DNA from 2 places in the Gordonia sp. KTR9 genome. Region 1 is predicted to be linked to the other one. Evidence: riboswitches for the same ligand, from Rfam matches in the RefSeq annotation. Region 1 holds a riboswitch; the other holds the start of a gene.
The links. Region 1 has a riboswitch for thiamine pyrophosphate ahead of thiO (glycine oxidase ThiO). Riboswitches for the same ligand answer to the same signal wherever they lie in the genome.

Region 2: it holds a riboswitch for thiamine pyrophosphate, as region 1 does, so the genes downstream of both, thiC (phosphomethylpyrimidine synthase ThiC) here and thiO (glycine oxidase ThiO) in region 1, are expected to answer to the same signal.

Annotation. Positions count from the first base shown of each region.
Region 1 is NC_018581.1:4,875,571-4,879,780, reverse strand. Features, by position in the region: gene KTR9_RS22540 (NUDIX hydrolase) at 348-830, shown strand; gene KTR9_RS22535 (hypothetical protein) at 939-1,322, opposite strand; gene thiE (thiamine phosphate synthase) at 1,643-2,368, opposite strand; TPP riboswitch at 2,416-2,526, shown strand; gene thiO (glycine oxidase ThiO) at 2,521-3,582, shown strand; gene thiS (sulfur carrier protein ThiS) at 3,579-3,779, shown strand; gene KTR9_RS22515 (thiazole synthase) at 3,772-4,210, shown strand, end outside.
Region 2 is NC_018581.1:553,755-557,964, reverse strand. Features, by position in the region: gene KTR9_RS03305 ((2,3-dihydroxybenzoyl)adenylate synthase) at 1-1,381, shown strand, start outside; gene KTR9_RS03300 (GNAT family N-acetyltransferase) at 1,497-1,844, opposite strand; TPP riboswitch at 2,067-2,156, shown strand; partial or broken gene thiC (phosphomethylpyrimidine synthase ThiC) at 2,164-3,853, shown strand; gene thiD (bifunctional hydroxymethylpyrimidine kinase/phosphomethylpyrimidine kinase) at 3,853-4,210, shown strand, end outside.

The DNA of each region.
Region 1 (4,210 bases):
TGATCCCTTCTCAAACGCTGGATCGTCTCCGGTGCGGTCGTACGGTCACCGGTTCCCCGTTCCGGATTCGCGTGGCCGGGCGATCAACGCCAGGTGTTGTGTCACTTGGGTCATCGTTCACCGGGTCGTGCGTGTTTCACCCTATGTCATCGGGCAGGGTTCGGTCCGGGTTGACCGACGCCGCGTCGCCGACCTCGGTCGTTCGGTTCGCGCTGCGTGAAACCGGCGTCTCCGCACGGTTCTCGACCCGGTGGTCGGCAGCGGTTTGCGATGTTCCTGGCAGGTGGCGCGCGTCTCACTTACGGTGGAGGCACCCGGTCGAGGCGATCGGGATGCGAGGAGGCGTGGTGCGCGGCGACGGCGACGGCTGGGTGATCGATCCCGACGGTTCACGATATTGGGGAATCCACGGCGCGGCAGGCCTGCTGTTGCGGGCGCCGCTGCCGGAGGGATCGACAGGTGTACTCCTCCAGCACCGCGCCGCGTGGTCGCATCAGGGTGGCACCTGGGCGCTGCCCGGCGGCGCCCGCGACTCGCATGAGGGCGCCATCGACACGGCGATCCGCGAGGCCCAGGAGGAAGCCGGGATCACCGGCGACGACCTGCGCGTCGTCGCGGCGGTCGTCACCCACGAATCGCCCGGCGGATGGACCTACACGACCGTCATCGCCGAGACCGACACGCCGGTCCGCACCGTCGCCAACTTCGAGTCCACCGAGCTGCGGTGGGTCGACGAGAAGCGGGTGGACCAGTTGCCGCTGCACCCCGCGTTCGGGCTCGCCTGGCCCACCCTCCGCGAGCGCATCGCGATGCTCGACCCGCAGAGCTGAGCTGGTCCTTCGGCGGGACCCTTCGAGGCTCGTCGACCTCGACGCGCTCCTTCGTCGCTCGCTCGGCCCGGCGGCTAGCGCTCCTCGCACCTCAGGGAGCAGAGGAGGTCACGCCCCGACCCGGCCGCCGTCCAGCAGCCGGTTCGCGCCCGCGACCAGCGCGTGGACGTTCGCCTCGTCGCTGCTCGCGCCCTCGCCGGCGGCCCAGGCGTGGCGGCCGTCGTTCTCGCACAGGAGGAACGTCGTGACCACGCCGTCGACGACCCGCTGATGCAGACGGACGATCTGAACGGGGGCACCGACGTCGTGGAGGATCGACGTCATCGCACCGACCGGGCCGGCGGCGACGGCGCTGCAGGACCTGATGCGGTCGGCGATCGCGAGCGACGCCCGGCACTCGACCAGGTCGCCCGAACACGACGCGACCGACCATGACCCGAGCCGGATCGTGCCGCCGCGGGAGTACTCGTCGGTGAATTCCTGCCAGGTCATCCCGGTGGCCTCCTCGTGCATTCCAGGGGGAAGCGGACGGCCGTACCGCTCGGTGAACAGATCGCCACCGCGACGGTCGTCGTGCTCATGCCACGAACAGGATCGATGAGTCAGATGAAGAGGGTGCATCTCGGTAACCGATTTCGGTCGAAGAATGGGTGACCGACGATAGAGCGCAACCGACCCGCAGCGGGGGGTCGGTCAGATTCAGACCCCGCTGCGGCGGGTTACGAGAATGCTCGTGATGCACAACATGATCGGTCCACCATAGACCCGCGACACCGACCGGGCAAACCTGTTTCGTCCCCGACGACGACTCGCTACAGCATCCCGGCGAGTTCCCGGGCCGCGGCGGTCGGGTCGGCGGCGGCGGTGATGGCGCGCACCACGACGATGCGCCGGGCCCCGAGCGCGGTGACCTCGCCGACGCGGCCGGCGTCGATCCCGCCGATGGCAAACCACGGTTTCGCCGATTGCGTTGCCCCCGAGAGCATTTCCGCAGTGGCGGACACGAGGTCGAGGCCGGCGGCGGCGCGGCCGGGTTTGGTGGGCGTGGTCCAGCACGGGCCGACGCAGAAGTAGTCGACGTCCTCGTCGGAGATCGCGGCGGAAGCCTGCTCGGGGTCGTGGGTCGAGGCGCCGATGACGACGTCGCGGCCGACGATCCGGCGGGCCGCCGACGGCGACAGGTCGCCCTGTCCCACGTGCAGGACGTCGGCGCCGGAGAGGGCCGCGATGTCGGCGCGATCGTTGACCGCCAGCAGCGCACCGTGCGCGTCGGTGATCGCCCGCAGTCGCGCGAGGATCTCGAGCTCCTCCCGCGCCTCCAGGGTCCCGAACTCGCGTTCGCCCGGCGAGTTCTTGTCGCGGAGCTGCACGATGTCGACGCCGCCCGCCAGCGCGGCGCCGACGAAATCGAGGAGGTCGCCGCGCTCGCGTCGGGCGTCGGTGCACAGGTAGAGGCGGGCCGAGGAGAGCCGACGACGACGGTCTGTCGCGTGGCCGGAATCCGCGGACCCTGACCTGGTGTGGTTCGGGGTCGTCACGCCGACCAGGCTAACCGGACACCTGACGCCCCCGCGTAGGGTGGACCGCACGAACACACGGGAGCCCGGACCGGCCGGGCTGAGAGTGCGGACCGATCCGCTGACCGTCGAACCTGATCCGGGTCATTCCGGCGAAGGAAGGTGATTCCAGCGTGAATTCCCCTCGGAAGACTGCTCACCGCACCCTGACGGTGGTGGGCGGCGGCGTCATCGGGCTGACGTGCGCACTGGCCGCGGCCGACGCCGGGTGGCGGGTTCGCGTACTCGACGCCGGAACCGACGAGCGCGCCTCGTGGGTCGCGGGTGGCATGCTCGGCTCGCTCGGCGAGGGACATCCCGGCGAAGAGGCGTCGCTCGCCCTGTCGGTGGAGTCGGTCCGGCTCTGGCCCGCGCTCGTGAAGCGGCTCGACGACCCCGCCGTCGTCACCGCCACCGACTCGCTGTTCGTCGCGGCCTCGGCCACGGACATCGAGTACCTGCGGCACCTCGCCGACTTCGTCTGGGCCGGCCAACCCCGCACCGACTCGGCGTTGCAGCCGGTGACCGGCCGCGACATCCGGGCACTCGAACCGTCGCTGAGTTCTCGTCTGGTCGGTGGCTATCGCGCGATCGGGGAGTGGTCCGTGGACAACCGGCGCCTCCTCGAGGCGTTGCGTGCCGCGGTCACGACGGCCGGCGTGGAGCTCACCACCGCCCGCGTCGGGTCCCTGGCCGATCTCGACGACCCCGGCTCCGACGGGCAGATCCTGCTCGCCGCCGGGCTCGGCACCGCGGCCCTCTGGCCCGGCGCCGACCTGCATCCGGCCAAGGGCGAGATCCTCCGGCTTCGTCGCACCCGCTGGTCCGTGCCCCCGCCCGCCCACGTCGTCCGGGCACGTCTGCACGGTCGGGCCGTCTACCTGGTGCCACGCGAGGACGGTGTCGTCGTCGGCGCCACCCAGTACGAGGCCGAGGGGTTGACCGACCGGGCGCCGCAGGCCGGTGGGGTCGCCGACCTGCTCGCCGACGCGATCGAGGTCCTGCCCGGACTGCGGACGTATGAACTGACCGAAGCGGCCGCGGGTCTGCGGCCGTGCACCGCCGACGGGTTGCCGCTCGTCGCCCGCGTGGACGCACGCACCGTCGTGGCGACCGGGCACGGACGCAATGGGATCGTCCTCGCCCCGGGTACCGCCGAGCGCGTGCTGTCGATCCTGGAAGGAGTCGAGGAATGAGTATCACGGTGAACGGCGAGAGCATGGATGTCGACGCCGACGCCTCGGTGCGCGATGTGGTCGCCGGGCTCGGGTTGCCGGACCGTGGGATCGCGGTCGCGGTGGACGGCGCGGTCGTCCCGCGCGGTCGCTGGGACCGGCACACCATGACCGACGGCGCCGTCGTCGAGATCGTCACGGCGGTGCAGGGTGGCTGACCAGTCGACACCGGACCCGTTGCGGATCGCGGGCCGCGACTTCTCGTCCCGGCTCATCACCGGCACCGGCGGCGCGTCGAATCTCGCGACCCTGGAACGCGCACTGGTCGCCTCGGGCACCGAACTCACCACCGTCGCGGTCCGCCGCGTCGACGCCGCCTCGGGTACCGGGGTCTTCGATCTGCTGCGCCGGCTCGACATCGTCGTGCTGCCCAACACGGCCGGCTGCCACACCACCGCCGAGGCGGTCCTGACCGCACAGCTGGCGCGCGAGGCGTTCGAGACCGACTGGGTCAAGCTCGAGGTGGTCGCCGACGAACGCACCCTGATGCCCGATGCCATCGAACTCGTCGACGCGGCCGCCGCCCTGGTCGGCGACGGGTTCGTCGTGCTGGCCTACACCAACGACGACCCGGTTCTGGCCGCGCGAC
Region 2 (4,210 bases), 1.1 Mb from region 1:
CAACTCCCTCGACTTCGCCGTGACGCTGTTCGGCCTGCTGCGCGCAGGCGTCGTGCCGGTGATGACACTGCCCGCGCATCGGATCACCGAGATCGCGCACCTCGCGGCGGGCGCGGGGGCGGTCGCCTACATCGGCGAGGACGGTCGTCGTGGATTCGACTTCCGCGACCTCGCGGCCGAACTGCAGTCGCGGGTACCCGAGGTCGCACAGGTCTTCATCTCCGGCGATCCGGGCCGATTCGCGGCGCTCCCCGACGCCGATCCCGCCACCGTCGGGCTGCCGGCCGACCCCGACCCCGGATTGCCGGCCCTGTTCCTGGTGTCGGGGGGTACCACCGGCCTGCCGAAGCTCATCGCGCGCACGCACGACGATTACGACCTCAACGCGCGCCTGTCGGCTGACGTCGCCGGCCTCACCGCCGACGACACCTACCTCGTCGCGCTGCCCGCCGCACACAACTTCCCCTTGTGCTGCCCCGGGATCCTCGGCGTGTTCGGCGTCGGGGGTCATGTCGTCTTCGCCGACAACCCCAGTCCGGACAACACGTTCGACCTCATCGAACGGCACCGAGTCACCGTGACGGCACTCGTTCCCGCCCTGGCGCAACTCTGGTGCGCGGCAACCGAGTGGGAGCCGGCGGATGTCAGTTCGCTACGCCTGCTGCAGGTGGGTGGCGCCAAACTGGCCCAGCCCGATGCGGTCGCCCTCGACGAGGCCCTCGGCGACGTCGTCCAGCAGGTGTTCGGCATGGCCGAAGGGCTGATCTGCTACACCCGTCCCGGCGAACCGCGCGACCTGGTCCATCAGGTGCAGGGTTCCCCGATGTCGGAACTCGACGAGGTGCGGGTGGTCGACGAAGACGGCGCCGACGTCCCCGACGGCGTCGAAGGGGAACTGCTCGTGCGGGGGCCGTACACGATCCGCGGGTACTACCGCGCCGCGGCGCACAACGAGAAGTCGTTCACGCCGGACGGGTTCTATCGGTCCGGCGACAAGGTCACGAGACTGGCGTCGGGCCACGTCGCCGTGACCGGGCGCATCAAGGACACCATCGTGCGCGCCGGCGAGAACGTCGCCGCGGACGACGTCGAGGAGAACCTCCTCGCGCACGACTCGGTCCGGCAGGTCGCTGTGGTCGGACTCCCCGACGACGCGCTCGGTGAGAAGATCTGCGCCGCCGTGGTGCTCTCACACGAGCACCCGCCGGCCCAGCCGCTCGAACTCGCCACGATCCGGACGTTCCTCACCGGCCGCGGACTCGCGTCGTTCAAGCTGCCGGACGTGATCCGCGTCGTGACCACACTCCCGGTCACCGCGGTCGGCAAGATCGACAAAAAGGTACTTCGCGAGACACTGCTCGCCGGCCCGCCCGCTCTCTGAGGAGCGAGGCGCACGACCCCCCGCCCCCTGAGGAGCGCCCGGAGCTTGCGGAGGGCGCGTCACGAAGGGTCCGGCGACGAGCCACGAAGGACGCAGACGGCCCTCCGACGCTCGATCACACCGGGGCGAGCGTCACGATCCCGGGATGGCTGTCGAGGTAGCGCTTGGTGAACGTGCACACCGGCCGCAGGCGGGCGCCCTGCTCGCGGGCATGGTGCACGACGGTGCGGGTGAGCCGGGTGGCGAGGCCGTGTCCGCTGTACTCGTCGTAGAGCACGGTGTGCAGCACGGTGATCGTGGTCTGACCGTCGACCGTCTCGGTCGAATAGCCGAGCACACCGACCAGGTCACCGGCGACCCAGAGTTCGAATCGGTCGCGGTCGGGGTTGTGCACCACCTGCGAGATCTGTTGCAGGATCGACTTCGCCGACTGTGGTGGTCGCTGACGATGCTTACGTAGCACCCGACCCTCCTCACCTCTTGATCGCGGACATCTGATCACCGACGGGCGACTGCCGCGGCTCGACACCGACACCATCTGTGATCAGGGTCACACGCTACCTTACGGAACCGTAACTGCCGACCCCGATGGCGCTGCCGCCGAAGATCGAGACGGTTCACTCCCGCCCCGGGCCTGGCTCCGGGCGAGTCGAGGTATGGTGACGGGCGCACGACAACTACACACCGCGGGGGCTCTCACGATCACCGAGGGCTGAGATGGCGACGGGCGGTCGCCGACCGCTCGAACCTGTCCGGGTAATGCCGGCGTAGGGAGAACCGCCATGGGCACACGTGTATCCGCCACGCGCACCGACAGCGCACCCGCCGACTCCGGGTTCCTGACCCTCGGTCCCATCGAGGGCAGCACCAAGCACTATCTCTCGGTCCACGACCTGCGTGTACCGCAGCGTCGCATCCACCTCACCAACGGCGAGCATCTGGACGTCTACGACACCTCGGGCCCGTACACCGACCGGTCGGCGCGCATCGACGTCGAGCAGGGCCTCGCACCCACCCGCGACAGCTGGCACCGGCCCGAGCCGATCGACGGCGCGAGCACCCAGCTGGCCTGGGCGCGCGCCGGGATCGTCACCGACGAGATGCGGTTCATCGCCGCCCGGGAGGGCGTCGACGCCGAACTGGTCCGTTCCGAGGTGGCGATCGGACGGGCGGTGATCCCGGCGAACCATCGTCATCCCGAGTCCGAGCCGATGATCATCGGGAAGCGCTTCGCGGTGAAAGTCAATGCGAACATCGGCAATTCGGCGGTCCGCAGCTCGATTTCCGACGAGGTCGAGAAGATGGTGTGGGCGACCCGCTGGGGCGCCGACACGATCATGGACCTCTCGACCGGCGCCGACATCCACACCACCCGAGAGTGGATCATTCGCAACTCGCCCGTCCCCGTCGGGACGGTACCCGTCTATCAGGCGCTCGAGAAGGTCAACGGCGATCCCGCCTCGCTCACGTGGGAGCTGTACCGCGACACCGTGATCGAGCAGGCCGAGCAGGGCGTCGACTACATGACGGTCCATGCCGGAGTCCTGCTGCGCCACGTCCCGCTCACCGCTGAGCGGGTGACCGGAATCGTCTCCCGCGGTGGTTCGATCATGGCCGCCTGGTGCCTGGCGCATCACCGGGAGTCGTTCCTGTACACCCACTTCGACGAGCTGTGCGAGATCTTCCGCCGCTACGACATCACGTTCTCGCTCGGCGACGGCCTACGCCCGGGATCGATCGCCGACGCCAACGACGAGGCGCAGTTCGCCGAGCTCCGCACCCTCGGCGAGCTGACCACGATCGCCAAATCCCATGGCGTGCAGGTCATGATCGAGGGACCAGGGCACGTCCCCATGCACAAGATCGCGGAGAACGTACGCCTCGAGGAAGAGCTGTGCGAGGAGGCGCCGTTCTACACTCTGGGGCCCCTCGCCACCGACATCGCACCCGCATACGACCACATCACCTCGGCGATCGGTGCGGCGATGATCGCCCAGGCCGGCACCGCGATGCTCTGCTACGTGACACCGAAAGAGCATCTCCGGCCTCCCGGACCGCGACGACGTCAAGGTCGGCGTGATCACATACAAGATCGCCGCGCACTCCGCCGACCTCGCCAAGGGGCACCCGCGGGCGCAGGAACGCGACGACGCACTCAGCAAGGCGCGCTTCGAATTCCGCTGGAACGACCAGTTCAACCTCGCCCTCGATCCCGACACCGCCCGCGCCTTCCACGACGAGACACTGCCCGCCGAGCCGGCCAAGACGGCCCACTTCTGTTCCATGTGCGGCCCCAAGTTCTGCTCGATGCGGATCTCGGCGGATGTCCGCGCCTACGCCGAGGAGCACGGTCTCGTGACCACCGAGGACATCGACCGCACGATCGCGGAGGGCATGGCGGCGAAGTCGGCGGAGTTCGCCGAGGCCGGGAGCCGCGTGTATCTACCGCTCGAGACCGCAGGGGGCGCCTGATGGGCACAGTCAACGCAGGACGACGCACAGTCGACGAGAATCGACGCACGGTCGACGGAAATCAGCGCACAGTCGACGAGCAGGCCTTCGTCGGGCTCCCGATCGGCCCGCCCGGGTCTGTTCCGACTCGGGTCCTGACCATCGCCGGTTCGGATTCGGGTGGGGGTGCGGGGATTCAGGCCGACATGCGCACCTTCGCCCTGCTCGGGGTGCACGGGTGCGTCGCGGTGACCGCGGTGACGGTTCAGAACTCGCTGGGCGTCACCGGATTCGAGGAGATCACCCCACAGACCGTGGCGGCGCAGATCGACTCCGTGGTCGGTGACATCGGAGTCGCCGCGGCGAAGACCGGGATGC